Hydrogenispora ethanolica: one gene and its partner. The protein of the gene in region 1 interacts with the protein of each later gene in a pairwise test. Links are inferred from orthologs where the notes say so. Each region holds a gene or a part of one and is shown in the gene's direction. Other genes may lie near its edges.

The links.
Region 2: the proteins of lpdA (region 1) and pcrA interact in binary tests that used the Escherichia coli proteins (3 or more experiments, as listed by UniProt). The link is inferred for Hydrogenispora ethanolica from one-to-one orthologs.

The regions. Positions count from the first base shown.
Region 1 is NZ_SLUN01000010.1:61,888-77,061, reverse strand. What follows is about bases 4,761-7,572. They hold lpdA (dihydrolipoyl dehydrogenase), read left to right. Parts: upstream 4,761-5,376; coding sequence 5,377-6,768; downstream 6,769-7,572. Other genes in these bases: metF (methylenetetrahydrofolate reductase [NAD(P)H]), read left to right, coding at 7,154-7,572; EDC14_RS10025 (Cof-type HAD-IIB family hydrolase), read left to right, coding at 4,761-5,161. In the rest of the region: EDC14_RS10045 (glycoside hydrolase family 95 protein), read left to right, coding at 1-852; EDC14_RS10040 (hypothetical protein), read left to right, coding at 988-1,440; EDC14_RS26765 (hypothetical protein), read right to left, coding at 1,534-1,707; EDC14_RS10035 (hypothetical protein), read left to right, coding at 2,032-2,424; EDC14_RS10030 (hypothetical protein), read right to left, coding at 2,887-3,756; EDC14_RS26760 (hypothetical protein), read right to left, coding at 3,900-4,070; more of EDC14_RS10025, read left to right, coding at 4,319-4,760; more of metF, read left to right, coding at 7,573-8,017; ribose-5-phosphate isomerase RpiA, read left to right, coding at 8,360-9,070; gyrA (DNA gyrase subunit A), read left to right, coding at 9,175-11,661; EDC14_RS10000 (Lrp/AsnC family transcriptional regulator), read left to right, coding at 12,148-12,627; EDC14_RS09995 (aminotransferase class I/II-fold pyridoxal phosphate-dependent enzyme), read left to right, coding at 12,624-13,799; pyridoxal 5'-phosphate synthase lyase subunit PdxS, read left to right, coding at 13,953-14,834; pyridoxal 5'-phosphate synthase glutaminase subunit PdxT, read left to right, coding at 14,913-15,174. UniProt on the Escherichia coli protein: Lipoamide dehydrogenase is a component of the glycine cleavage system as well as of the alpha-ketoacid dehydrogenase complexes.
Region 2 is NZ_SLUN01000004.1:106,022-120,781, forward strand. What follows is about bases 5,710-8,645. They hold pcrA (DNA helicase PcrA), read left to right. Parts: upstream 5,710-6,041; coding sequence 6,042-8,249; downstream 8,250-8,645. Other genes in these bases: EDC14_RS04960 (MFS transporter), read left to right, coding at 5,710-5,909; EDC14_RS04970 (N-acetylmuramoyl-L-alanine amidase family protein), read left to right, coding at 8,343-8,645. In the rest of the region: EDC14_RS04935 (ABC transporter ATP-binding protein), read left to right, coding at 1-129; EDC14_RS04940 (ABC transporter substrate-binding protein), read left to right, coding at 295-1,302; EDC14_RS04945 (sensor histidine kinase), read left to right, coding at 1,526-3,040; EDC14_RS04950 (response regulator transcription factor), read left to right, coding at 3,047-3,727; EDC14_RS26625 (hypothetical protein), read right to left, coding at 3,719-3,889; EDC14_RS04955 (hypothetical protein), read left to right, coding at 4,521-4,715; more of EDC14_RS04960, read left to right, coding at 4,869-5,709; more of EDC14_RS04970, read left to right, coding at 8,646-10,259; EDC14_RS04975 (M42 family metallopeptidase), read left to right, coding at 10,371-11,447; argF (ornithine carbamoyltransferase), read left to right, coding at 11,869-12,885; EDC14_RS04985 (fumarate hydratase), read left to right, coding at 13,110-13,952; EDC14_RS04990 (Fe-S-containing hydro-lyase), read left to right, coding at 13,990-14,556; rph (ribonuclease PH), read left to right, coding at 14,600-14,760. UniProt on the Escherichia coli protein: A helicase with DNA-dependent ATPase activity. Unwinds DNA duplexes with 3'-5' polarity. Translocates on single-stranded DNA with 3'-5' polarity. Initiates unwinding more efficiently from a nicked substrate than double-stranded DNA.

The DNA.
Region 1 (15,174 bases):
TACATTCTGCCCAATGGCGAGTGCGGCTGTTTATGCATGGGGCCGTCCATCGACAGTCAGATTATCGTTTCGCTTTTCCACTGTTGCCTCCAAGCGGCGGCAATTTTGGACCGGGATGACGCCGATTTTCTCCGGGCGCTGAATACCGCGCTCCCCAGGCTTCCCAAGCCGGAGATCGGCAAATACGGCCAGCTCAAAGAGTGGTCCGAGGATTATGATGAAGCGGAACCGGGCCACCGGCATATCTCCCATCTTTTCGCGCTATATCCGGGAAATCTAATTACCGTCCGAGATACTCCGGAATTGGCTGCGGCAGCCCGGGTCACCCTGGAGCGACGGTTGGCCCATGGCGGGGGGCATACCGGTTGGAGCCGCGCCTGGATCATCAATTTTTGGGCCCGGTTGGCCGACGGAGAAAAAGCCTGCCAAAATTTATTGGAGTTATTGAGACGTTCCACGTTGCCCAATTTATTCGACGATCATCCGCCGTTTCAGATCGACGGCAATTTCGGAGGCACGGCGGGGATTGCCGAGATGTTGCTGCAAAGCCATGCCGGAGCGATTGAGTTGCTGCCGGCGCTGCCGGCGGATTGGAAAAGCGGTTTTGTCAAGGGGTTGCGCGCCCGGGGCGGCTTCGAAGTGAGTATCACCTGGGAGAATGGCGCGTTGCAAAGCGCGACGGTCACCGCGAAGGAATCCAAACCGTGTCGAATTCGGACCCCGGAACCGCTGCAGGTGCTTTGTGAGGGACGGGCGATCCCAGCGAATGAACGGGATGGATCGATCACCGTTTTTGAATGTGAGGCGGGAAAGATTTATACTTGCTTTCCGGCGGTTCAAGACAAAAAATAAGGCATTTCGGGAAATAAATGTCGTTGCCCTCATCAAGAGGAATTCACCAAAAATTGTCGAAACCAGCCGTTAGTTATCAAAGGAACCATCGCCCCGACTGGCGCGGCGATGGCCGATTCGAAAGGAGCAATCACCATGAATGTCTCCGGTACCATCGATGCCCCCGGAGCCACCCCCTACCGAAGGTCCGGCAGCGTCCCCAAAGCGGAAGCGGGGCAGGAGAGCTTCGCGGCAATCCGGGTGCAAGCCGCCGCCCCGGCCGGCAATGAACCGGACTCCATCTGGGAGCGACTCTCCCGGGACCATGATATCCGGAACGCAACCTTCGCCGAACTCTGCGATATCTCCAGCCAGCTTTATCAGGCCGGCCAGATCACGTTGCTGGATCATTCCATCATGACCTTCAACCCGAGCCAGTCTCCCCAGGCGGTCCGGCCGAATCTCTTTTTGACGCCGGCCGGACCGGACGGCAAAAGGGACTGGATCGCCGAATATCAAGCGCGGATCCGCCAGGATCTGAAGCTGAACCAGACCCAGACCGCCGCGGATCACCGGCGGATTTTGGAGATTCTGCAGCGGCTGGCATAACGACGCCCGGCACCGGGCGCAACCGATGAGAAAGGTCCTGACCCCGGGTCAAGACCTTTCTCATCTGCGGCAAACGAGTCTTTCCGGCCCCGCTCATTCCGGCTGGGGGCCGTCCCCTTCCTGCTGCTGTTGTTGGATCTTCCGAAGATACTGCGCCTGCAGATCCGCCCGGCGTTTGGCCTCTTTCTCCCGCATCTCGGCCAGCTTGGCGTTGTAGCCGCTCAAGTGGCTGCCGTTCTTTTCGAAATTATTGCTTTTCTTGCCCATTCTCATCCCGCCTTCTTCTCGGGGCGAACCGCCGCGCCTCTCCCGGCGCCGGCGGTTCGCCGCCGTTTGGTTCCCGGCTACTCTTCCGGTGGTTCAATCCCGCGAACTCATCTACTATATCATAACACAAAGCGGCCGGGATGAAACAAGGCCAAAGGACTTTCCGTCGGTCCGGCGCTTTTTTCACCATGCCCGCCGAAGGAGCCGGAATCAAAAACCTAAAGAGGCATGGGGAGCATCCCGATACATAAACGGTAAAGTGTAAATAAATTACACTTATGTTATGTTACGGAACAATTATCAAGGAAATGGGGGATCTGGGAAATGCACAAGGTCGAAAAGACGGATTATGGCGTGCGCTTGACATTGGGCGGCTTTATCAAAGAGGACGAGATGAGCGAGTGGGCCGGGGAATCCCAAAGAATACTGAGCGAGCTGCCGGCCAGTTTCGGAGTCTTCTTGGACATGCGGGAACTGAAGCCGCTGCCGCCCGAATGCCGGCCGATCGTCATCGAAGTCCAAAAAATGTTCAAGGAACGCGGGATGGTCCGGTCGGTGGCGATTTTCGCCGACTATGTGACCACCATGCAGACAAAGCGGATGTCCAAAGAGACCGGCATTTATGAGTGGGAGCGTTATCTGGACGCCTCGGCCGAGTCGGATTGGGAAAACATCGGCATCCTTTGGGTCCGGGACGGAATCGATCCCGACCGCTGAGCGGCCGCCAGGGAGCAGGAAGCGGCGGTGGAGGAGATTCGGGCCTTGCCAGCGGCGTTCACCGCCGGCCCATCATCGGTCCGGGTAAAGAAATTCACAAAAAGAGCTTGTTGAATGATTGAGCAAGCTCTCCCATTCACAAAACAAGCTTACTTATCCACAAAAAGAGCTTGCTGAGCGACTGAGAGAGCTCACTGATTCACAGAAAGAGAGATAAAGCAAGCCCAAAAGCGACCTTTCCCCGGCCCCGTCGAGTTTACCATCAGAAATAACTTCGTCGTGCCATATCCAGGGATATAGTCCGGCGGTTCACGGATGAAATACCGCGATTCGATCCCCGTAATCAGAAATTCAACGATTCGGTCGATAATTCAATTCTTCACCCCGAAAATTGAGAGGAATGCCCGGAGCATCGGAGAAGGTAGGGGCGCTGCGGTGACATGGTTGAAAGAGTTTGGAGTCTTACTGGGCTTGCTTCAGCAACAGTTCGTGGCTGGCCACTTTGATGGCGATACGATCGACTTTGCCCTCGATGCGGTGCAGGATCTCGAAGATCCGTTCGTTCACGTCGAGTTGGACCTCCCGGGCATCGAATAAAGCGCGCAGCTTTTCGCCGTGATCATTTTCGATCCGGACCAGCGCTTGTTGGATCGTCTCAAACTGATCCTTGGTGGCCATGGCGGAACGGATTTGGCCCAGTTCGTCTTTGGTGGACATGACGGAACGAATCTGCCCCAATTCATCCTTCGTAGCCATGCCGGAGCGGATCGACTCCAGCTCATCTTTGGTAGCCATCGTCGAGCTGATCCGGTTGAGTTCATCTTGTTGGGCGGTGATGGCAGAACGGATTTGCCCGATCTCTTCCTTAGTGGCCATGGTGGAACGGATCTGCTCCAGCTCATCTTTGGTGGCCATCGTCGAGCGGATCCGGTTGAGTTCATCTTGCTGGGCGGTGATGGCAGAACGGACTTGCCCGATCTCTTCCTTGGTGGCCATGATGGAACGGATCTGACCTAGTTCATCCTTCGTAGCCATGGTGGAATGGATCTGACCTAGTTCATCCTTCGTAGCCATGGTGGAATGGATCTGTCCCAACTCGTCCTTCGTAGCCATGGTGGAATGGATCTGTCCCAACTCGTCCTTCGTAGCCATGGTGGAACGGATCTGCTCCAGTTCATCTTTGGTGGCCATGGCCGCTTGGATCTGCCCGACCTCGTCCTTGGTGGCCACCTTGGAAAACTTTTCGCCGACCTCCAGCTTGAACTCGGTCAGGTCCTGGCTGATCCGGGCCAGCGTTTCGAGGACTAAATTTTGAAATTTTTCATTATCCATCGCCGCGAACCTCGGAGCGTTTTAACGGGGAAAAACAGGCGGTCAAGCTACTGCCGGACGGCTGACGCCCGAACCCCTTGCAAGTGTAATTCTATCGGAAATCGCGGCGCTTGGCAACCCCAAATATTGGGAAAAATATTCTTCTAATGCGCCCGGGCATATTTCTCCAGGACCTTGATTAATTGCTCCTGTTGCTGGCGGGAGAGAGAGCCGACCCGCGAGGTTCCGAAAGCGTCCCGGATGATCTGGTTGATCTGCGGCCAGCGGTATCCGGCTGTATGCAACTGTTCGAAGAGTTCTTTCAAGCGTTCCATGATGAGTCGCCCCCTTAAGCACTGGTTTTGTTATTAATATTGACGCCCCGGAATTATAATATACGTTGCATCTCGGATTTTATTCCAACGGGGGATTCATTGCCAAAATTGGCCGCGGCGCGCGTCTCCGGGCTGCCTGGCTTTGTTAATTCTAAACTAAGAAATGCTCAAATCAGGCAAATGAACGGCGTGATACGCTATAATTTAAGTGAAGGCAGGCAACGAAGTTTAACAAAGGAGTTTGGCGGATGACCGTAACCAATTATGACGGAATTTTATTCGTCAGCGACATGGATGGAACCTTATTGGACGGCCGGTCGCAGATCAGCCGGGAGAATCAGCAGGCCTTGCAGTACTTTGTGGATCATGGCGGCCTCTTTACGATCGCCACCGGCCGGATGGAGCGCTCGGTCGAGCCGTATCTGCCGCTGTTGCCGGTGAACGCGCCGCTGATCCTCTATAACGGCGCGGTCATTTATGACCCTGAGTCGCGACGGCGGCTTTTCCAGGTGGGGTTGGCGGAAGAGATTCGGGCCATCGTTCAAGCCCTGATGGCGCGCTTCCCGGAGTTGGGAATCGAAGTCTACCATGGCGAGCGAATCTACTTTCTACAGAAGAACGAAGAAACCGAAAACCACAAGGCAAAAGAGGGTTTCGTCCCCGGCTTGGTCGCGATGGACCAGCTCCCGGGGCCCTGGATTAAGATTTTGCTCTCCTGGGAACCGGCCCGCTTGGCCGAGGTCGAAGCCTGGCTGCCCGAGCGCCCGGAGCTGTTCAGGACGGTCTATTCCGAACCGCATTTTCTGGAGCTGTTGCCGCCGGGGGTTTCCAAGGGCGCCGCGCTGCAAAAGCTGGTCGGAATCTTGGGCCGTCCGGACCTGAAGACGGTGTGCATGGGGGATAATCCGAACGACCAGGAGATGATCGAAGTCGCCGACCTGGGAGTCGCCGTAGCCAACGCCCACCCGGCGCTGCAGCGGGCGGCGGACTTCATCAGCGGGCGGCACGACGCCCACGCCGTGGCGGAAGTGGTGGAGCGCCTGGGCAGAGCGGCCTTCCCGGGTTGGCAAGCATACCGCCGCGACGCCTAAAGCGTTATGATAAACCCTGTCTAAAGGACAGATTGGACACAAAAGCTCAGGAACGAAAAATAAAGGGGAATCGGGCAATTTCGCGAAAAATATGATGAGCGCCTGACGGTTCGCAACGTTTCGCTCCGGTACAGCCGGTTGACGGAGGAATCCCGGACGATGGGATGAAATGGTCAGCGCGATATCGATTAGATCATTGGACGAGGTGATTGCCTGTGGATTATCAAGTGGCGGTGATCGGAGCGGGGCCGGGCGGCTATGTGGCGGCCCTTCAGGCGGCCCGGCGCGGCAAGAAGGTCTGCCTGATCGAACGGGCGGAGGTCGGCGGAATCTGCTTGAACTGGGGCTGCATCCCCACCAAAACCTTGGTGGCGTCGGCCAAAGTATTTTCACTGGTCCAGAAAGCGGGCGAGTACGGCATCGCCGTCGGCCAGCCGAGTGTGGACTGGAGCAAGGTCCGGGAGCGTCAGGCGGGAGTGGTCAAACGGCTGGTCAACGGGGTGCTCTATCTCTTGCAGCAGCATCAGGTGGAGTTGATCCGGGGCGCCGCAGTCTTCCGCGACCCGCACCGGCTCGGGGTGACCGGCGCGGATGGGGCGTTCCGGGAGCTCACAGCCGAGCAGATCATCATCGCCACTGGTTCGGCGCCGCAAATCCCGGCCCGGTTTCCATACGATGGCCGGCGGGTGATCACCAGCGACGAGGCCTTGGCCCTGGAACGGCTTCCGGAGTCGCTGGTAATCGTCGGCGGCGGCGTGATCGGTTGTGAATTCGCTTCGATCATGGCTGCCTTCGGCGTGAAGGTAACCATCGTGGAGATGCTGGAAAGCCTGATTCCCAATTTGGACCGGGAGGTCAGCGCCTCGCTGCGGCTGCAGCTGAAGAAGAAAGGGATTGCCGTCCTGACCGGCGTAGCGGTCCAGGAGGTCCGGGTCCCCACCGGGACGGAAGCGAGCCCGGTCCAGGTGTCCTTGGCTGACGGGCAGACCCTCGCCGCGGAAAAACTGCTGGTGGCGATCGGCCGGCGGCCCAATTCGCGCGATCTCGGCTTGGAGGGGATCGGCGTGACCGTGGCCGAAAACGGCCGCATTCCCGTTAATGAGCAGCTTCAGACCAATCTGCCTTGGATCTATGCCATCGGCGATGTCAACGATCAGCCATGGGATCTGGCGCACGCCGCTTCGTTTCAGGGCAGCGCCGCCGCCCGGCACCTGGCCGGCGAAAGCGTCCGGTGGCGGGATGAGCTCATTCCCAATTGCATCTTCACCGAGCCGGAAGTGGCTGCGGTCGGACTGAGCCTTGAGGAAGCGACGGCTCGCGGCATCGCCGCCACGGTTGGCAAGTTTGCCTTTTTGGCCAATGGCAAGGCGCAGGCGCAGGGCGAAGCGGCCGGTTTCGTCAAGGTGGTGGCGGAGACTGGGACCGGCCGGCTTCTGGGCGTCCAGATCATCGGCCCCGGCGCCAGCGATCTGATTGCCGAAGCGGCTCTGGCCATCAAAAACGGGTTGACCGCAGCGGCCGTCGCCGCCACGGTTCATGCCCATCCCACTCTGGCTGAGGCTTTTTACGAGGCTTGTGAGAGCTTGGCCGGTCAACAGGGGAGCTAAGCGCCGTTGCAGACGGCCAAAACCGAGCAGACCCGGCACAGCGTCGGGTCTGTCTCTGTCATGCCGGAAGCGTCGGTAATATTTTTAAAAATAGGTTAACGGGCCTCCCCATAGCAACCCGGTAAACGGGGGAGCGCCTGCCGGCCGCAAGTCACTCGATAAAACCCCAAAGTTTTAAAGGAAAAAGGATGTCCATGGCGAATTTTACGAAGTTAGATATTCATGATCGCCATGGTCCACGCAATAATCTGGCGCGCGGGAGTGTCGCGCCAGGTCCAATTCCATTCGAATGGTAATATAATACCATTGCATCGCCAATGAGTGCGACTCATGCGGGTTGAAACGCGAATGATTTCGTAATTTTGATACAGTAAGGAAGTTAGGAATGCGAATCGCCGATCTATATGCGAAAAAGAAGCCTGTCATCTCCCTGGAGATCTTTCCCCCCAATCCCGACTATCCGTTGGAAACGATCTATAATACCCTCGAACAGCTGCGGGATCTGAATCCCGATTATATCAGCGTCACCTATGGCGCCGGAGGCGCCAACCGGGCGCGGACGGTGGAGATTGCGGCCCATATCAAACAGGCGTACCAGATCGAAACCATGGCCCATTTGACTTGTGTCGGCCATTCGCCGGAAGAGATTGATGAGATGGGCGCCCGGCTGCAGGAGAATCAGATCGAGAATGTGTTGGCATTGCGGGGCGATCCGCCGCGCGGCCAGTCGAATGTCACCTTTCAACCGGGTCATTTCCGGTATGCGGCCGAGTTGATCCGCTATTTGCGCCAGAAGAGCCAGTTCTGCATCGGCGCCGCCGCCTATGCCGAGGGTCATGTCGAATGCCAGCGCTGGCAGGATGACTGGAATTATCTCCGGGAAAAAGTCGAGGCCGGAGTCGATTTTCTGGTCACGCAGCTGTACTTCGATAACCGCGTCTTCTACAATTTCAAAGAGAACTTGCTGCGGATGGGCTTGAATCTCCCGGTTGCCGCCGGAATCATGCCGGTGCTGGAGAGCAAGCAGATCCGGCGCATGGTCTATCTCTCGGGGGCATCGATCCCCGCCCGTTTGCTGCAGCTGCTCGACAAGTACGCCGATAATCCGGCTGATTTTGAAAAGGCCGGCATCGAATACGCGATCAACCAGATGAACGATCTCCTGGCAAACGGGGTGGAAGGAATTCATTATTATACGATGAACCGGGCCGAGCAGACCCGGAAGGTCTTCAGCGGCCTGGCCCGTTAGCGGAAGATACTATATGCAACGACATTAAAAGCGTTGTGATAAACCCAGTCCGAAGGACAGGGTGAACACAAAAGCTCAGAAAAGCAAGTGATAAAGTCGTTTTTTAGTCCATTGAAAGGATGATTTCCGAATTTGAGGACTTTATCACATGGCTTTTAATCCTCAGGGTATAATGATTTACGAAAATAACGAACGTTTCACCGTTTTTTCGCAAATCATGGGATTCAAATAATGTCGTTGCATATAAAATGGACAAATATTGGAATAATAACCAACGGGCAGCAATTCGCGAAAGAGGATTGCCGGGCCGTTGCAACTCCAGATGATAGGTGGATGGCGAGGATGAAGAGCGCGGAAAGTAACAAAGAGTTAAAAAGGCTGGTCGGCGTGGCCGCAGCCGGCTTGGTCCGGGACGGAATGGTCTGCGGCATCGGCACCGGTTCGACGGTGGTCTTCTTCATTGAGGAGCTGGGCCGGCGGGTGAAAGAGGACAAGTTGCGGCTGACCGGAGTGCCGACCTCGTTCCAATCGAAACTGCTCTGCCGGAAGTATAACATTCCGACCCTGGAGATTCAGGATTGCGCCGAATTGGATCTGGCGGTCGACGGGGCCGACGAGGTCGATCCCGACTTAAACGCCATTAAGGGCGGCGGCGCGGCCCATACCCGCGAAAAAGTGGTGGCCGCCATGGCCCGGGAGTTCGTACTGATCATCGATCAATCGAAGCGGGTCGAACGGTTGGGCACGGCCTTTCCGGTCCCAGTCGAGGTGATCCCGAGCGCGCTCCAGTTTGTTACAGCCAGGCTGCGGGCGCTGGGCGGCGAACCCGAGCTGCGGATGGGGGTCCGCAAGGACGGCCCGGTCATCACCGATAACGGCGGGATGGTGCTGGATGTGCGGTTCGATCCCCGAACCGACCTGCGCCGGATCGATCAGGAATTGCACGTCCTGCCGGGCGTGGTGGAGACGGGGCTCTTTTACGACCTGGCCAAGCGCGCCTTGGTGGGCCGGGCGGACGGAATGACGGTGGAAACTTTAGAAAAGCGGGCATAGTCCAGCGCCCGTCCCAAAGGGCTCCGGGCGGCAAATTGGACGGAGCTGCGGATGCATCGTTTTAGAATGCGCGTGACGTACTGTATAGGTAAAGAGGTGTCAAGATGGCGGAATTGACGGATGGTAAGATAGTCCCGGTCGTGCTGGAAGAGGAGATGAGACAGTCCTTCCTGGCCTATGCGATGAGTGTCATCGTCGACCGGGCCTTGCCGGATGTGCGGGACGGTCTGAAGCCGGTGCACCGGCGGATTCTTTATGGCATGTACGAATCGGGGACAACCCCGGATAAACCGTATAAGAAATCAGCCCGTATCGTCGGTGATGTCATGGGGCGTTATCATCCCCACGGCGACGCCGCGATTTACGATACCATGGTCCGCATGGCCCAGGACTTCTCCTTCCGGCATATGCTGGTGGACGGGCATGGCAACTTCGGCTCGGTCGACGGCGACCCGCCGGCGGCCATGCGTTATACCGAGGTCCGCCTGGCCAAGCTGGCCATGGAGATGCTGTCGGATATCGATAAAAAGACGGTCGACTTCAAGCCGAACTTCGACGAGAGCCTGCAGGAGCCGGTAGTTCTGCCGTCCCGTTTTCCCAACCTGCTGGTGAACGGTTCGGCGGGCATCGCCGTCGGCATGGCCACCAACATCCTGCCCCACAATTTGGGAGAGGTCATTGACGGCGCCGTGCTGCTCATCGACGAGCCCGACGCCGACGACAAAGATTTACTGCGGCTGATCAAGGGGCCGGACTTTCCGACCGGCGGCATCATCCTCGGCCGGTCCGGGATTCGCAATTCCTATGCCACCGGCCGGGGATCGATCAAGGTCCGGGCGCGCACCACCATCGAGGAGATGAACAACGGCAAGCACCGGATCCTCGTCTCCGAGCTGCCCTATCAGGTGAACAAGGCGCGCCTGGTCGAGCAGATAGCGAGTCTGGTCCGGGAGAAGACCATCGACGGGATCACCGATCTGCGCGACGAGTCCGACCGGACCGGCATGCGGGTCGTGATCGAGCTGCGGCGCGATGTCAATCCCAACATCGTCCTAAATCAGCTGTACAAACACACCCCGCTCCAGCAGAGCTTCGGCGTGATCATGCTGGTGCTGGTGAATAACGAACCGAAGATACTGTCGCTCCGGCAGATCCTCGAATACTACCTGGAGCACCAGCGCGAAGTGGTCACCCGCCGCACCCAGTACGATCTGGCCAAGGCCGAGGACCGGGCGCATATTTTGGAAGGATTGCGCATTGCGCTGGATCATATCGACGCGGTGATCAACCTGATCCGCTCCTCCCGGACGGTGGATATCGCCCGGGAAGGCTTGATGACCACTTTCGGGCTCTCTGAAAAACAGGCCCAGGCCATTCTGGAAATGCGCCTGCAACGCCTGACCGGCCTGGAACGGGATAAGATCGAGGCCGAGTACGCCGATCTTTTGAAGATGATCGCTTATTATAAGGAACTTTTGGCGGACGTTCATAAGTTAATGCAGGTGGTCAAGGAGGAACTGCTGGCCATCAAGGACAAATTCAGCAACCCGCGGCGGACTGAGATTGCCATCGACGAGGAGGAAGACTTCGTCATCGAGGATCTCATCGCCGAGGAGGATATCGTGGTGACCATGACCCGGCTCGGCTACATCAAGCGGCTGCCGGTCAATACCTATCGCAGCCAGCGCCGGGGCGGCCGGGGCAGTGCCGGGATCTCCACCAAGGAAGAGGATTTCGTGGAGCAGCTGTTCATCTCCACGACCCACGAGCATATTCTGTTCTTTACCAACCGGGGCCGGGTTTACCACTTGAAAGCCTACGAGATTCCGGAGTCGGGCCGGCAGGCCCGGGGCACCGCCATCGTCAACCTGCTCCAGCTGGAACCCGGGGAACGGGTCAACGCGATCATCCCGATCCGCGAATTTGTGCCCAACTGTTTCCTCTTCATGGGCACCCGGAACGGAGTGGTCAAAAAGACCTCGCTGGAGGAGTTCGATTCCATCCGGAAAGGCGGACTCATCGCCATTCACCTCGACGATGACGACGAGCTGATCGACGTCAAGCTGACCGACGGCAACCAGGAGATCATCATGGTCACCGAGCGGGGCCAGGCCATCCGTTTTCCGGAGACCGAGGCGCGCTCCCTGGGCCGGACCGCCCGGGGCGTGAAAGGGATCACCCTGGGAGACGACGACCGGGTGGTCGGGATGGAGACCATCAAGGACCACGCCGAATTGCTGGTGATTACCGCCGCCGGAATCGGCAAGCGGACCGATCTGGACGAGTACCGGGTCCAGTCGCGGGGCGGCAAGGGCATCAAGGTCATGAAGCTGCTCACCGCCAAGCACGGCACGGTGGTCGGAATCAAGATCGTGCAAGCTACGGACGAGCTGATGGTGATCACCGCCGAGGGCATTATCATCCGGACCCGGGTGGATAATATCTCGCTCACCGGCCGGGATACCCAGGGCGTGCGGATCATGAAGCTCGACCCGGACGATCGGGTGGTCGCGTTGGCCCGGGTCGTCAGCGACGACGATAAGGAGGAGACGGACTCCGAAACCGATGCCGAACCGGAGACCGAGGCGTAAGCGCGGGGAAATTGAGCATCCGGACGGTCCGGCTGAAAAAAAGATTGTAATTTCGGCCGGGAAATGATATTTTATTACAAAGATTAATTGCTGGAAAGAGAATTGCCGGATTCGCCGCTTGGACCTTTGGCGCCATCGGACGCGGACCTCGCATGGTCCGGCCGTGCATGGCCGGCCAAAGCGGAGGAAATTCTCTCGTGGAAAGCAACTTGGAATGAGATGGGACGGTCCCTGCGGACCCCTTTTGAAGCCAAGTTGCTTTCAAACATATATTTCCGGGATTTGCCCAATCTATTGAAGGCGACATAGCGATTGGGTTCGGCGGAAAGCTTGCGACAGCGGATCGTTTCATGGATTTTCCAACGCCGCAAGTTTTATGTTACTGGAGACAGCCGAGATCATTGCGAACCGCCGGAGGATGAGGCGACGCCTCGTCGGTCCCCGGCTCCGGCGCAGGATACATTGAATCATCAGGAGGTTGAAGTGATGAAAGAACTGTTGGAACTCTTGGAGGAGAATGACCGGTTAACCCCGGCCGAGCTCGGCGTGATGCTCGGCTTGGACGAAGCGGAGGTCAAAGCGAAGATCGCCGCCCTGGAAGCAGAGAAAGTCATCCTCAACTATCGCGCGATGGTCAACTGGGAGAAGGCCGGCGTCGAGCAGGTCTCGGCGGTCATCGAGGTTCGGGTCACCCCGCAGCGGGATGTCGGTTTTGACGAGATTGCCGAGCGGATTTACCGTTTTCCCGAGGTCAAATCGGTCTTTTTGATGTCCGGCGCCTATGATCTGCTGGTGGAGATCGAGGGGACCACCATGAAGGAAGTGGCCCTGTTTGTCGCCCAAAAGCTGGCCACCATCGAGAACGTCCTCAGCACCGCCACGCATTTCGTGTTGAAAAAGTATAAACTGGAAGGGGTCATCCTGGAGGACCACGAAGACGTCAAAAGGCTGGTGGTCTCGCCATGACCCGCAGCTGGATCAATCCGGTCGTCCAAGCGATTCCGCCGTCGGGTATCCGGCGGTTTTTTGACCTTGTCTCGGAGATGAAAGGCGTTATCTCCCTGGGGGTGGGGGAACCGGATTTCGTGACCCCCTGGCATATCCGCGAAGCCTGCTTCTATTCGCTGGAAAAGGGGTATACCATGTATACCTCCAATTACGGCCTGCTCGAATTGAGAGAGGAGATCGCGCTGGATCTGGAGCGCAATTACCAGGTGGGCTATGATCCGCGCCATGAACTGCTGGTGACCGTCGGCGTCAGCGAGGCCATCGATCTGGCGTTCCGGGCGATCCTGGAGCCCGGCGACGAGGTGATCGTCCCCCAACCGTGCTATGTCTCGTATAATCCGTGCATCCTGATGGCCGGCGGCCGGCCGGTCAACGTGGAGACCTGGGCCGCGGCCGGTTTTCAGGTTCTACCTCGGGACATCGAGGCGGTGATCACCCCAAAGACCAAGGCGCTCCTGCTCTGTTACCCCAACAACCCCACCGGCGGGGTCCTCACCCCCGAGGTGGCGCAGGGGATCGCCGCCTTGGCCCGCAAGCACGACCTGCTAGTGCTCTCCGATGAGGTGTACGCCCATCTGACTTATGAAGGCCAGCATGTCTGTCTGGCGGCGCTGCCCGGCATGAAGGAGCGGACCATCCTCTTCAACGGCTTCTCCAAGGCCTATGCCATGACCGGCTGGCGTTTAGGATACGCCGCCGGACCGGCCGAGATCATCCAGGCGATGACCAAGATTCATCAGTTCACCATGTTGTGCGCGCCGATCACCGCCCAGAAAGCGGCGATCGAGGCCTTGCGCCACGGCGAGGCGCAGCGGAGCAAGATGGTCGCGGAGTATAACCGGAGGCGGCGGCTGTTTGTGAAAGGTTTGAACGAGATCGGGATGCACTGTTTCGAGCCGAAGGGCGCTTTTTACGCCTTCCCGTCGATCGCCGTCACCGGCATGAACTCGTTGGCCTTCAGCGAAGCATTGCTGCGGGAGGAGAAAGTGGCGGTGGTGCCGGGCGATGCTTTCGGCCAGTCCGGCGAGGGGTACGTCCGTTGCTCCTATGCGTCCTCCATGGCCAATCTCCAGGAAGCCCTGGTCCGGATGGGCCGGTTCATCGAAAAACACCGGCAGTCGGCGGGGTAAATTCCATTTAAATTATCGGAATTGGGGATTATAGGCCAAAATGCCTGAAAAGATTGGGTTTTGGGCGATATGCAATCGAAATGTAACTTGAACCCAAAACTATCTTATTATAAAATTAAAGCCAATAAAAAGTCAGAGACCGGAGGTCTGAAGATGGAAACAGGAACGGTAATGGTCAAACGGGGTTTGGCCGAGATGCTCAAGGGCGGCGTGATTATGGACGTGACAACGGCCGAACAGGCGAAGATCGCCGAGGAAGCCGGGGCGGTGGCGGTCATGGCCTTGGAACGGGTGCCGGCTGATATCCGCGCCGAGGGCGGCGTGGCCCGGATGTCCGATCCGGAGATGATCGTCCGGATTATGGAGTCGGTGACCATTCCGGTCATGGCCAAGGCCAGAATCGGGCATTTTGTGGAGGCCCAGATCCTGGAGGCGCTGGAGATCGACTATATCGACGAGAGCGAAGTCCTGACTCCGGCCGACGAGTCCTTCCATATCAATAAACACCAATTCAAAGTGCCCTTCGTCTGTGGCGCGCGGAACCTCGGCGAGGCTTTGCGCCGGATCGGCGAAGGCGCGGCGATGATCCGCACCAAAGGCGAGGCCGGAACCGGCGACGTGGTCGAGGCGGTCCGCCATATCCGCCAGGTGAATGAGGATATCCGGCGGGTCGTCAATGCTCCGGACGAAGAGCTGATGACCATCGCCAAGGAATTGGGCGCTCCTTACGAGCTGGTGCAAGAGGTCAAAAAAGCGGGCCGGCTGCCGGTGGTGAACTTCGCGGCGGGCGGCATCGCCACCCCGGCGGACGCGGCGCTGATGATGCAGCTCGGCTGCGACGGGATCTTCGTCGGTTCGGGCATTTTCAAGTCCGACAACCCGGCCGGGCGGGCCAAGGCCATCGTGGAAGCGGCGGCGCATTTCAACGACTGGAAGCTCTTGGCCGAAGTGTCGCGCGGCATCGGCACCGCGATGCGCGGCATTCATGTCGGCGCGATGAAAGAGGAAGACAAGATCGCCGGCCGGGGCTGGTAAGCGCTATCATACGAACGGAAGCGGGCGGTCGGACGACCGCCCCAATCATCGGGTCAATCGAGTTAAGAAGGTGACATCATGAAGATCGGCGTTTTAGCGCTCCAGGGAGCGGTCCGGGAGCATTCCAACGCCATCCGGGCCTGCGGGGCCGAGCCGGTGGAGGTCCGCTATCCGGAACAGTTCGCCGAGGTGGCGGGCCTAATTATCCCGGGCGGCGAAAGCACCACCGTCGGCAAGCTGCTCATCCGCTATCAGATGCTTGAGCCCCTGGCGAAGTTGGGCGGGGCCGGCTTTCCGATCTTTGGAACCTGCACCGGCCTGATTCTGCTGGCGCGGGAGA
Region 2 (14,760 bases), on another replicon or contig:
AAAGAGATCATCGAAGTCAACCTGCCCTATCCCAGGGTTCAGGAGCTCAAGTTAACCAAGGAATTTACGGAGCTTAAAAATCGCCTGTGGGCGATGGTCTACAAGGAATATCTCGCCAATCCGAAATAATCGGGAAGTTTGGTCCGGGTGAATGCCGGAAACGGATTGAAATTCAACTCGATTTAAAAGCGTTCAAAGCAAGTGATAAAGTCGTTTTAAAATCCTTTTACCAGTGGAATCGATTGGAAAGACTTTATCACCTGGCTTTTCATTCAATTTTAAGGAGGAAGCGCCGTGAAAAAAGGATTTTGGGTCAGATTGAGTCTCGTGATGCTGGTGGTATTGTTAGTGGGAAGCGCTGTTTTCGCCAAACCCGCCAAGCGGATTTCGATTCGGGTGGCGTATCATCCGCATATCGTCGGGGCGGGAACGGTCCTGATCGCGCAGGAAAAAGGGTATTTTGAGGATGAAAACCTGGATGTGCAATTGGTGCAGTTTACTTCCGGTCCTCCGGAGCTGGCCGCAATGGCGTCCGGCGATATTGACATCGGGTATCTCGGGGTCGGAGCGCATGTCTTTGCCGCCAAGGGTCAATGCAAAATCCTGGTGATGGACAGCACCGACATCAGCAATCTGATTATCGCCACCAAAAAGTCCAAGATTCGGAGTTTAAAAGATCTGTACGGCAAAACGGTGGCCGTTCCCAAAGGGACTACCGCGGATATGATCTTCGGACTGGCCTGTAAGAAAGCGAATTTGGACGTATCCAAGATCAATGTGATCAATATGGACGTCGCCGGCGCGGTGGCCGCCTTTGTCGCCGACCGGATCGATGCCGCCGCCATCTGGGAACCGTTTGTATCGGAGATCAAACGGATCAAAGGCAAGAATAACGTCGTCCAATTGCTGCATTCCAAAGAATTTGTCCCCAAAGCGATCTTCCCGCAGAGCTGGGTCGCGACTCCTAAATTCCTGGAAAACAACAGGGAAGCGACGATAAGGTTTATGAAAGCGTGGATCCGCGCCAATGAATACCGCTATCGCCACATGGATGAATGCGTGAAGATTACCGCCAAATATTTGCAACAGGACGAAACCTCCACCGCGGTTCTGGTCGACGGCACCAAGTGGCTGGATACCAAGACCTTGAAAAAGATGTACAACAACGGCACGGCGCTGAAATGGTACGAGATTGAGGAACAGATCTTCGTCGACAACAAAAAGCTCGATCAATTCGTACCGGCCACCAACTTTGTCGATCCGCAATATTTCAAAGAGGCGCTGAAAGAATTGAAAATGTAACCGAGGACCGCTTCCGGGGAATGCAAACCTCGGGCATGCCGCAGACATGGTCATAGCGTAAAGGCTTTTTCGGAAGCGCTCATTACCAATTTGCATAAGGAATATAGCTAAGGCTGGTTAAAGCTGACGCTATATTCCTTGTTTTTGTTTTTATGAAAAGGAGGCTAGCGGCCGATGTTTAATATAATCGTCACCAACGGTTTGATCCGAATCGGGGGATAACATGATCATTCTATTGTGCTTATTGATCTTCGCTTCCATGGTATTGATCATCCGGGCCAGGAAGCCCATGGCGTTTTGGATGGCCTGTGTCTTCCTGGGCTGGTTCCTGAGCATGCTGGGGTATATTATTTTTCTATCCAAATACGGGGGTTACGACTACCGGGTCAACCGGATCTTATACCTTTTCGACGACATCCGGGTCTTCTTCCTGTACTTTTCGATCTCGCTCAACTGGATCAGCCGCCTGCTGTCGGTCGGCAGAAGCATCTTTGCAATGAGTTTGGTGGGCTTGAGTTTGTCCATCGCCACCTTCTTTTCTAAAAAGACCTGCTGGTATCTGTTTGCGGCCAGCGCCCTGATTTGCCTGGTCAATATCTTAATTTACGAGCCGGCGCTTTACCGGCAGCTCTTGTACCTGCTACGATCCAATGCCATCTACCTCATCAGCGTTTTTATCCGGCTTTGGATATTGCTGACGATTTTCTTTACCTTTTACTGTTTATTGAATAAGTATTACACCGCGCGCTTGCAGTTTTTGCGCCAACAGTTGAAGTATATCATGCTGTGCGTCCTGGCTTTGACGCTATTCTACTTTTACCTGGTGTTTATGGGACCCATCCAATTGACCGATTTGCGGACCTATTATTTTTTATATACCAATTTTGGCAATTTCAATCCGCCGCTGACCATCTGGCAATGGGCGGTATTTATCGGTTTCACCGGCGTCACCTCGGTCGCCGGAATCTTCGCGATCTGGAAGTATTCCGATGTCGGCAAGCGGCTTGACACATCGGATTTATCGTACGAGCAGAAATTTTTATCGGTCAATCACGGCGTTTCCGTGATTACGCATTCATTAAAGAATCAGCTGCTGATGATCGACGTGTTGTCCAAAAAGACCGGCAAAGCGGTGAATCATCCGGGCGAAAGCATCAATGTCGCCGAGGTTACCCGAAATTTGCATGAGATTTCGGCCATCGCCAACCAAACGTTGCAACGGATAACCCAGCTTTATAAGGCGTTTAAAGACATATCGCTGAATCTCAAACCCTACCGTCTGAACCAAATTATCGAAAAAGCGCTGGAGAATGTGAAGTTTTTCCCCGAAAACGTAACCGTCCAGAAAAACATCACCGACCTGACGGTGGTCGCGGATCGCTTTTATCTGTCCGAAGCCATCGCCAATCTGATCATCAATGCCGTGGAGGCCATCGGCGACCGGCCCGGTGGCCGGGTGGTGATAGCTTCCCACTCCGAAGGAAGCTGGTGCGTCCTGGAGATCGAGGACAATGGCGGCGGCATCTCCCCCAATGAGATCGACCGGATCTTCGATCCTTTTTATACCCACAAGATCACCACCAAAAACTGGGGCATCGGCTTATCCTACGCCAAGCAGATTATCAAGGCGCATTGCGGGTATATTCAGGTCAAAAGCCGGCTCCACGAGGGAAGCACTTTCAGTATTGTTCTTCCGGTCATGGACGCCGATCTCGATAAAACGCAACAAAGGGACTGATGGACGATGAGTGTCATACGGGTCGTGGTAGCGGAAGATATGGCGGTTTTGCGGGAGTATTTCACCGGTATCATTAATGAAAACGAGGATATGAAGGTCGTGGGCGAAGCCGGCCGGGGCGAAGAAGTCTTTGCCATCCTGGAGACGGTCGAGGCGGATGTCTTGCTGACCGACATCGAAATGGCGGAACGCTTCGACGGGATTCGCACGGCGGAGATCCTCCGCCGGATATACCCCCAGCTCCGGGTGGTCTTTTTGACCGTGCATGAAGACAACGAAACGATTTTTGGCGCTTATGAAGCCGGAGCCATCGATTACGTCTTCAAAACGGCCCCGGCGGAGGAGATCGTTGAAAGCATTCGCTTAGCGCATCAAAATCGCTCGCCGATCCGGCCGGAGGTGGCCGACAAAATCCGGTCGGAATTTTCGCGGATTCGCAAAAATGAATCGGACATTATCAACGCGGTGAATATCATGTCGTTGTTTTCCCAATCGGAGCGGGAAATCATCAAGCTTTTGATCGAGCAGCGCAAGATCCGGGAGATTGCGCGAATCCGGTGCGTCGAAGTATCCACCATCAAGTCGCAGATCGGCATCATCCTGAGGAAATGCAATATGAAGCGGACCAAAAACCTGGTGCAACTGATCGAAAGTTTGAATCTGCAGAATTATTTCAAGCTACGCTGAACGGAGCCGCAACCTTTCGGCTCGCCCGCCCCCGGGCCCGGCCAATCCGCCCCCGGCCTGGATCAGTTTTCCTCGCTGGCGGACGAATCTTCCCGCGCCGGGGATCAGTTCGGCCGCGCTCGGGATCATCTCTCCCGCGGCCCGGGCGGAGTGATCCCCCATCCCGGAGAGTCCGCCCGGCCGGCGGCCGGGTCTTCCCGAGTGAAGGATCAACTCTCCCGTGTTAAGAATCAATTCTCCCGAGTCAAGGATCAACTCTCCCGTGTTAAGGATCGACTTTCCCGGGTCCGGGATCACTTATCCCACGAGGCGGGCGGGCTGTCCCTGGCAGCGGAGTGTCAGGTCCGGACCCCGGGCCAAAAGGGTCGCGCCGTGGAACACCCCGGCCGGCGGGGGGAAACGCCCGGCGTGGCAGGGGAGTGGCAGGTCGCGCCAGTTCCCCGGCTATTTCAGGAACGAATCCTGCTGCTTCCGGGGCGGTCCGTCATTCATGAATTAGAGAATTTCAAATTACCATAATATTCCCTTCGCAATACAATATATAGTGAGCAGCCCGGATATATCAATCAATATATTGTGTTGCGAAGCTTTTTCCGAAGAAATTTGAAATTCTCTCGAAGAATGATCGGGCGGCCTCACCCATCCTTTCCTGAGCGAGAGCGGCAGGTTTAGCCGCGCCGCAAACCGACCATTTCAAACCCGGGCCAAGTATGCTACAATATTCGAAGATTGATTGAGCTTTGTAATCCAAAAGCGGCGGGCCCGGGAGGAAAATCCGGGCGGGGAGTTTCACATGGGCAAAGGATGGTCCGGCTACGGCCGGGAGTTTAAACTGCTCTTCCTCACCTGGCTGCTGGTGGGGATCACCAGCGGTATCAATGATACGATCTTCAGCAACTTCATGAACGAGGTCTTTCACATCTCGGCCCAGGTCCGCGGCTATCTGGAGTTGCCCCGGGAGTTTCCCGGCTTCATCATCGCCATATAGGATGAAATAAATTTCATTTTAAGATTTGCATTCCTAAAGCCGAATGCAAATGAAGTCAAAACGGTATTTATTTCATCCTATTACTGCGGTAATAAGTTGAATTAAATTCCTTAATTTATCCATCATGGCCGGCTTTAGGGACATGATGCTTATTTGAAATTTAATTCAACTTATATCTCCGGGCTGTTGATGTTCATGGCCGACGTGCGGCTGCTGGGCGTCTCGGTCATCCTGACCACCCTGGGCATGCTCGGGCAGTCCTTTTACTTATGGGGCGGAGCGCCCCAGTTCTCCTGGGCGGTCGTCAATATGGTCATCCTCAGCACCGGCGTGCACCTGTTCATGCCGCTCTCCTCCAGCGTGACCCTGCGGCTCTCGGAGAACGGCCAGATCGGCAGGAACCTGGGGCTGCTCAATGGCGCCCAGACCGCCGCCTCGATCATCGGCTGCGTGATTATCTGGGTCGGCATGGGCTGGCTGAAGCTGAATTACGGCTGGGTCCTGCGTTGCGCCGCCTTTTTCGGCCTACTGGCCATCGGGTGCGCCTTCATGATGAAGGTCCAGCACCGCTCGGCCCATTCCGGCGTGAAGATCCGGCTGCTCTTCCGGAAGGAATATGCCCTCTTTTACTGGCTGTCGATCCTTTACGGCGCGCGCAAGCAGGTCTTTTTGACCTTTGCGCCCTGGGTCATCGTCAAGGTCTACGGCCAAAAGCCGCTGATGATGGCCACCTTGACCTTTATCGCGGCGGTGATCGGGATCGTTTTCAAGCCGTGGCTGGGCTGGCTCATCGACCGCCTGGGCGAGCGGAAGATCATCAGCGCCGAGGCAGTGCTGTTCCTCGGAGTCTGCCTGGGCTACGCTTTCGCGGGCCGGCTGGGGCTGGGAGAGTCCGCCGTCTATCTGGTCTTCGCCTGCTTCATCATTGACCTCTTGCTCAGTTCGGTGGCCATGGCCCGCACCACCTACCTCCACAAGCACCTGGTGGCGGAGGAGGATCTGACGCCCACCCTGTCGATGGGCATCTCGATGGATCACATGATCGCCATGTCCGTGCCGATGCTCGGCGGTTTGCTGTGGGAGCGCCTCGGCTTTGAAAGCATCTTCCTCGCCGCCGGCGTCCTGGCCATTGCCAATTTCTTCATCGCCCACCGCATGCCGGGGCAGCCGGCCGGCGCCGCCGCGGCGGTTTAATTTTTCATGGCCGGTCCGGCAGGAAAACCCGGCCGCCGAATGGAAGTATATACGCTGCGATCCGCCGGCCCGTTTCAACGCCGCCGGCTTGGAACGCGATTTCGCGATAGCGATGGTCTGGAGTGACATTTCATGGATATTTTGAACGGTTTGAATGAACCACAGCGCGAAGCGGTCTGCCATACCGAGGGGCCGCTTCTCATTTTGGCGGGGGCCGGTTCCGGCAAGACGCGGGTGCTGACCCACCGCATTGCCCGGCTGCTCTCGGAAGGAGTCGCGCCCTGGCAGGTGCTGGCGGTGACCTTTACCAACAAGGCCGCGGCCGAGATGCGGGAGCGGGTCGCCAACCTGGTGGGTCCGGCCGCCGAAGCGATCTGGGTCTCGACTTTCCACACCGCCTGCGTCCGGATCCTGCGCCAGGAGATCGAACGCCTCGGTTACGAGCGGAGCTTCGTCATCTTCGACGCCCAGGATCAGGCCACGGTCGTTAAGAACGTGCTGAAGGATCTGAATCTGAGCGAGAAGAGCTACCACCCCAAGGCGCTCCTGGCGTCGATCTCCGCCGCCAAGAACGAGCTCGTCGGGGTGGAGGAGTACGCCCGCAAAGCCGCCGACTACTGGTCCAACACCGTGGCCGAGGTCTACAAGCACTACCAGCGGAAACTCCATCAGAACAACGGGCTCGACTTTGACGACCTGATCATGCTGACGGTCCGGCTCTTCCGAGAGTTCCCGGAGGTGCTCGAGAAGTACCAGGAGCGGTTCCGCTATATCCTGGTGGACGAGTACCAGGATACTAACCACGCCCAGTACGTGCTGGTGACCTTGCTGGCCGCCAAGTACCAGAATCTCTGCGTGGTCGGGGACGACGACCAGTCGATCTACAGCTTCCGGAGCGCCGACATCCGAAACATCCTCGAGTTCGAGCGGGACTTTCCCCAGACCCACATCATCAAGCTGGAGCAGAATTACCGCTCCACCCAGAATATCTTGAACGCCGCCAACGAGGTGATCAAGAACAACCGGGGCCGCCGGCCCAAGCGGCTCTGGACCGAGAACCGGGAGGGCGACAAGCTCCTTTTGTACCGGGCCGACGATGAACGGGAAGAGGCCTGGTTCGTGGCGGAAGAGATCAACCGGCTGGTCAAGGAGGAAGGCTACCACTACAGCGACTTCGCCCTCTTGTACCGGACCAACGCCCAGTCGCGCAGCTTTGAAGAAGCGCTGATCCAGCGCGGTCTGCCCTACCGGGTGCTCGGCGGCTTGCGCTTCTATGAGCGGAAAGAGATCAAGGACATCCTCGCCTATTTGCGGCTGGTCTACAATCCGGCCGACCGGCTGAGCCTGGGCCGGGTGATCAATGTCCCGAAACGGGGCATCGGCGACGCCAGTTACGAACGGTTCCTGTTCTTCCTGGACGATAACAACTACGCGGTCCTCGAAGGCGCCGATCATCTCGAGGAGATTCCCAGCCTCACCTCGCGGGCCTTGAAACCGCTGGCGGCTTTCTTCAAGCTGCTGGCCGGATGGGTGGCCCAGCGGGAGGCCCTCGGCGTGAAAGAGCTGGCCGAGCTGATCCTGGAGGAGAGCGGCTACCTGCAGGAGTTGCGGAACGAGGGGAGCATCGAGTCCCAGAGCCGCCTGGAGAACCTCGACCAATTCATCTCCCTGACGGTGGAGTTCGAACAGAACAGCGACGATAAGAGTCTGGCCGCCTTCCTGGAGACCGTCGCCCTGGTGGCCGACGTCGATAATTACGAGGCCGACGCCGACGCGCTGGTCCTGATGACGCTGCACTCCGCCAAGGGCCTGGAGTTCCCGGTGGTCTTCCTGGTCGGCCTGGAGGAAGGGCTCTTCCCGCACAGCCGCTCGCTGATGGAAACCAACGAGCTGGAGGAGGAGCGCCGCCTCTGTTACGTGGGGATCACTCGCGCCCGGCGCCGCCTCTACCTCAGCCATGCCAATATGCGGACCGTCTACGGCAGCACCAGCGTCTCGGTGCCGTCGCGCTTCCTGCTGGAGTTGCCCAAAGCGAGCGTGGTCAATCTGAAAGGCGCCAACCGCCCCGGCCATTCGGGCGCGGCCCAGCCGGCGCCGCAACCGGCCGGCCTCGCGAACCGCACCGGCCGGGCCCAAGCCGGCGGGCAGCCGGCCGGCCGCGCCGCCAGCGATCCGGCGGCGATCCGGGTGGGGGTCAAAGTGCGCCATGCCAAATGGGGCATCGGCACGGTGGTCACCAAAGAGGGCAACGGGGGGGACGCCCAGGTCAAAGTGGCCTTCCCCGGCCTCGGCATCAAGTCGTTGATCCTGGCTTACGCCAACCTGGAATTGGTGGAGTGAGGCCCGGCAAAAGATTCTACATCTTTTTAAGCAGCATTTGGCAGGAAACGCCGCCCGAGGGTAGAATGATCAACCCGAAAGGCGGCGAATTTTTTGGCCAAGAGACCATCGTGGCTGATTTTGATGACCGGCCTGATCGCCATCTGCCTGGTGCTGTTGGCGGGAGGGGGCGCGCGGGCCGAGGACGGCGGCTTGCTGCGGGTGACCCTGGACGGCAAGGCTTTGGACCCGGAGATCGGCGTCCGGATCGGCGAGAACGGCGTTCGTTTTATCAATCTGCCCTTTCTGAATCAATATTTACATATCAATAGCGACTGGGATCCCGACAAAGGCGAGATTTACCTCCGTTTCGGCAAACTGACGCTGCTGTTGTTCGAGGACGATCCGCAGTACTCCGTGAACGGCGAGACCCGCCGCCTGGCGGCGGCCCCTTTTGAAGCGGAGAACCAGCTGTGGGTGCCGCTGGAATTCATCGAGCATCTGGGCCTGGCCGTCAAGAGCCAGGACGAGCGGAGTGTCGCCCTGGCCTGGTCCGCCAGTTTCCTGCTGGGCCTGGAGCGCGTTCAATATCAGGACCGGCCGGCTTTTATGCTGCTCGGCGCCAAGCCGCTGACCATCAAGAGTTTCCTGTTAACCGGCCCGGACCGGCTGGTCGTCGACCTGCCGGGCGTCCAGGCCCATCCGGCCTTTGACAGCGCGGTGGCGGAGAATCCCATGGTCAAAAGGGTCCGTTTCAGCCCCAACGGCGACGGCTTGCGGGTGGTCTTCGATCTGAACCGGCTCAGCGGCTACCAGATCATTCAGGAGCCCGGCTCCAACCAGGCGACGATCGTCCTGAATTATCTGGTGGAGGCGATCGATTTCTTCCAAAATGGCCCGGAACGGAAGGTCTATATCAAGTCAAACTATCCCGCCCGCTATCAGGTCTCCACTTTCGACCATCCCAGCCGGCTGGTGGTGGACCTGGCCGGCGCGACGCTGGTGGGAAACAACCGGCCCATCCCGGGCGACGGCCGGTGGATCAAAGCCGTGCGGATGAGCCAGTTCAATCCGGATACGGTCCGGGTGGTGCTGGACCTGGTGACGCCGACTCATTGTTTCGTGATCCGTTCCCGGACCCACCCCAATTGGCTGGAGATCCGGACGGTGCAGAATATTACCGCCGTCTCCTGGTCGGAGGAGAAGGACGGCGGCCGCCTGACGATCACCGGCGACGGGGAATTGGTCGAAGCCATCCGCAAGTTGAAAGATCCCCAACGGCTCCAGGTCGACCTGAATTTTAGCCGCCCCGCCGCCGCTCTCAAACTGCCCGCCATCCAGAACGAGCAGGTGAAAGGGGTCAAGCTTATCCCGCTCAATGCCACTGCGCTCCGGCTGGAGATCAGCTTGAACTATTTCGTGGGCTATCAGCCCCAGTTTTCGGCCGACCGCCGCCAGCTCGCCATCAGTTTCCGGCGTTCGCCGGTGATCGGCAAAACGGTGGTGCTGGATCCCGGCCACGGCGGCGTGGATTCCGGCGCCTCCGGCCGCCAGGGGACGCGCGAGAAAGACGTGGTGCTGGAGGTCGGGCTGCGGCTGCGGGAACTCTTGGAGGACGCCGGGGCGCACGTGGTGATGACCCGGAGCGACGACACCTTTATCAGCCTGTATGAGCGCCCCTTTTTGGCCAATTATCTCTTCAGCGATCTCTTCATCAGCATTCACGCCAACAGCAGCCCCAATTTCCAGACGCAAGGGGTCGAGGTCTATCATTATGCGGGCCGTTCCGACTCACAACATTTGGCCAAGTCGGTCCTGGACAACCTGGTGCGCGGCACGCAGCTAAACAATTTGGGCGTGAAATATAATGATTTCATCGTGATCCGGGAGGCCCAGATGCCGGGAATCCTGATCGAACTGGGCTTTTTATCGAACTTTCAGGAAGAGACGACCTTGCGCAGCAGTGAGTATAAGGAAAAAGCGGCCGCGGCGATCCTGGCCGGGATCGTCGATTATTACCAGAAGGGCTAAAGCGGATCGGAAACGTAATGATTCGCGGCCGCGAATATCATACTATAATATGGCGCTGATTCCGGTTCGCAAGACTTTATCCCATGGCTTTTGAGAGAGGATGATTTTCCAGTGGTGGATCTATCGCGATTGGCGGCGGAGTTGTCGAACGCTTTTGGACCGTCGGGGTTTGAGGGGGAGGTCCGGGACGTCTTCCGGAACTGGCTGACCGGCCGGGCCGAAATCACCTATGACAATCTGGGGGGAATCATGGCCTGGCGGCGCGGCGCTTCCGAGACTCCCAAGATATTGCTGGCCGCGCATCTGGATGAGGTGGGGCTCCTGGTCCGGGGCATTTTGCCCGGCGGCTGTCTCAGGGCGGTTCCATTGGGCGGCTGGTGGCCGCCGACCCTGCTCGCGCAGCGGGTGGTGGTCCGTTCGGCGGGCGGCGATCATTTCGGAATCATCGGCGCCAAACCCCCGCATTTTCTGGGCGAGGATGAAAAGAACCGTCCCTTGCGGTGGGGCGATCTCTATATCGATGTCGGCGCCACCAGCGCCGCCGAAGTGGCGGACCTGGGCATCGCGGTGGGCGATCCGGTCGTGCCGGCGGTGGCAGCGAGCCCGCTGGGGCTGGCCGGGACCATCGTCGGCAAGGCCTTTGACAACCGGATCGGCTGCGCCGCGGTGATCGCCACGTTATTGGAGTTGCGCGGGGATCACCCGAATCTGGTGATCGGCTCCGGCACGGTCCAGGAAGAAAACGGCGCCCGCGGCGCCCGCACCTTGGCCTCTTTGGTCCAACCCGATCTCTGCCTGGTGCTTGAGGGCCCTCCGGCCGATGATTTTCCGGACGCGGGCGCGATCGTCCAGGGGAAAATGGGTGGCGGACCGCAGATCCGCTTCTATGATCCGTCGATGATCGCCAACCAGGCATTGGCGAAACTGGCGGTGGCGCAAGCTCAGAGACTCGGGCTTCCCTACCAGGTGACGGTGCGGGAGAGCGGCGGCACCGACGGCAGCGCGATCCAAGTACAGACCGTCGGCGGCGTGCCCACCCTGGTGATCGGGATACCGGTCCGGTACGCGCACAGTCCCCAGAGCATAGTGCGGCTCAGCGACTTGGAAGCCACGATTCAACTCGTCGGAGCGTTGTTGGGAGTCCTGGACGAAGCGACCGTGGATCGTTTGAAGCAGCAGCCCTGGTAAGGAAAGTCCGCTGCGCCCGAATGCCAAACCTTCGTCACGCCCAAGCAACCGGCCGCTAAAATGAACCTCACCCGGGAATCCGGGTGAGGTTTGATCCGCCCGCCCGCGCTCGACGCGGGAGCCGAGAAAGTTGTCGCAACCGGTCAACAAAGCTGGACGAAGCCGATCGAATGGTTTATAATGAAGTGATTAAGGCTATATAGGATGAAATAAATTTCTTAAATAAGATTTGCATTCCTAAGGCCGAATGCAAATGGAATCAAAACGGAATTTATTTCATCCTATTACAGCGGTAATAAGTTGAATTAAATTCCTTAATTTATCCTTCATGGCCGGCTTTAGGGACATGATGCATAATAGAAATTTAATTCAACTTATATAGTAATTTAAGGAAAAAACTTACCCCGAGGGTTATTCCGATATGCTTACCGCTGGACTGGAAGGGAGCGGCCGCTTCCGCCGGGCTGCAGGAGGGCCGGTAGTAGCCGGGGCTTCAATTAAAGGAGCGATGCAAGTGACCGTCAAACACATGTCGAACTTCAAAAACTGGACCGGGCCGGAACTGAAGGAACTGCTCGATCTGGCGCTGCGGGTGAAGCGGAATCAACCGCAATATTGGAAAGCCCTCGACCATCTGACCCTGGGGATGATCTTTCAAAAAACCTCCACCCGGACCCGGGTCTCTTTCGAAGTCGCCATGACCCAATTGGGCGGGCACGCCATCTACATGGACTGGCGCAGCACCAATCTGGTCCTGGCCGAGATGAAAGACGAGATTCGTTATCTCTCCCGCAATGTCGACGCGATCATGGCCCGGGTGCTCACCTTCGAACAGGTTCAAGAGATGGCCAATTATTCGCGGGTACCGGTGATCAACGGTTGCGACAATAAATTCCACCCCACCCAGGCGCTGGCCGATTTTCTGACCGTACTGGAGCACCGGGGCACGCTGGAAGGGATCAACCTCGTTTATGTCGGCATTCATAACAATGTCGCCAACTCGCTGATCGAAGGCGGTACCAAGCTGGGGATGAAGATTACCATGGTCACCCCGGAGATCAATGAAGCCAGTCTGGACCAGGAGATTCTGGACGAAGCCGCCGCCACCGGGTTGTATGAGCGGACCCTCGACCTGCCAGCGGCCGTGGCCAAGGCCGATGTGGTCTATACGGATACCTGGGTGGATATGGAGTTTTTCATGGATCCGAAGTTCGAGGCGGAGAAGCAGCGCCGGATCGAGAAGATGCTGCCGTATCAGCTCAATGAGGAGCTGCTGAAGGAGAGCAAGGCGCTGATCATGCATGATATGCCGATTCATCCGGACTACGAGATCACCCGCGGCGTGATTGAGCATCCCAACGCGGTCATCTTTGACCAGGCTGAAAACCGCTTGCACGCCGAGAAAGCGGTGTTGCTGAAAGTATTGGGAAAAGCGTAAGCCGGTTCTGAGCGCCGGGATGGCCTTGGCCGCCGGACTCAACCCGGACTGGAATGAGGATGGGTCACGGCCGGTCCGCAGCGGGAAAAGAATCAGCTCAGCCGCGCGCGGGTCCCTCGCTGGCATCCGGTACGGGACCTGCTGCGAGCGCATTCAGCACCATGGCGCCAAAGGCGATGAACCCGCCGTTCTTCGTTAACCGAAAGGAAGATGCATTCAAGATGATACGCGAAGTGACCACGGAGCAGATTATCCGGCTGGTGGCGGAGCTTTGCCAGGAATCCAACCGGATCTTGGGCCCGGACATCCAGCGCGCTTTGGAAAAAGCGTTGGAGCGTGAAGAATCGCCAACCGGCCGCGCCTGCCTGGCGGGGCTGATCGAGAATGCGGCGATCGCCCGGACCGAGCAGTTGCCGATCTGTCAGGATACCGGCATGGCGGTAATCTTTGTCGATTACGGCCAGGAGGTTCACGTCAGCGGCGGCGATTTTACCGAAGCCATTCACGAGGGAGTCCGCCGCGGCTATCGAGAGGGTTTCCTGCGCAAATCGGTGGTGGGCGATCCATTTCAACGCGTCAATACCGGGGATAATACTCCGGCGATCCTGCATACCCGGATCGTCCCGGGAGACCGGCTGACGATCACCGTGGCGCCGAAAGGTTTCGGCAGCGAGAACATGAGCCGTCTGGTCATGCTCACGCCGGCTCAGGGATTGGCGGCGGCGAAAGAGTTTATCGTCGAGGCCGTCAGCCAGGCCGGGGCGAATCCGTGTCCGCCGCTGGTGATCGGAGTCGGGATCGGCGGCACCATGGAATATGCCGCGCTGCTTGCCAAACGGGCGTTGTTGCGGGAAGTGGGTTCGGTCAACCCCCGTTCCGATCTGGCGCTGCTGGAGGAGGAGTTGCTGGAGCGCATCAACCAACTGGGGATCGGGCCGCAGGGATTGGGCGGACGCTGTACCGCGCTGGCGGTCCATCTGGAGACCTATCCGACGCATATCGCCGGGCTGCCGGTGGCTGTCAATATCTCATGCCATGTTACCCGCCATCGGAGCGGGATTCTATAATCGACAAATTTATGAGGGAATATTTCCGGGAGGCCTCATGGAAGCCAAACGTATCAAACTGCCGCTTTCCGAAGAAGCTATTTCACAGTTGCGGGCCGGTGAGGCGGTCCTGCTGACTGGGACGCTGCTCTCCGGGCGGGACGCGGCGCATCAGCGCCTCTGCCAACTGCTGCGGGAAGGGAAGCCGCTCCCGGTGGAGTTGGCGGGAGAGACCATTTTTTATGTCGGACCTTCGCCCACGCCGCCGGGCCGGGTGATCGGATCGGCCGGACCGACGACCAGCGGCCGGATGGATTCGTATACTCCGGCGTTACTGGAGGTCGGATTGAAAGGAATGATCGGCAAAGGCCAACGTTCGCCGGAAGTGATCGCGGCGATCCGGCGCCACCGGGCCGTTTATTTTGCGGCCATGGGCGGGGCCGGCGCGTTGATGTCCCGGGCGATCCGCCGCGCCGAGGTCATTTGTTACCCGGAGTTGGGAACGGAGGCCATCCACCGCTTGGAAGTGGTGGACTTTCCGGCCATCGTGGCCATTGACGCGTCCGGCGCCGATCTCTACCAGAGCGGCCGCGCCGCCTATTGCCGGACCGGCGTAAATCATTGAGACAATGCAAGCCAAGAATTGATTCGAATGTTGGAGGAGTAAAATGGAACGGATAGATGGCCGACGCCATGACGAACTGCGCAAGGTAAAGATACACCGGAATTATATCATGCACGCCGAAGGGTCGGTTCTGATCGAAGTCGGCAACACCAAAGTGATTTGCACCGCCACCATTGAAGATAAAGTGCCCATCTGGCTGAAAGG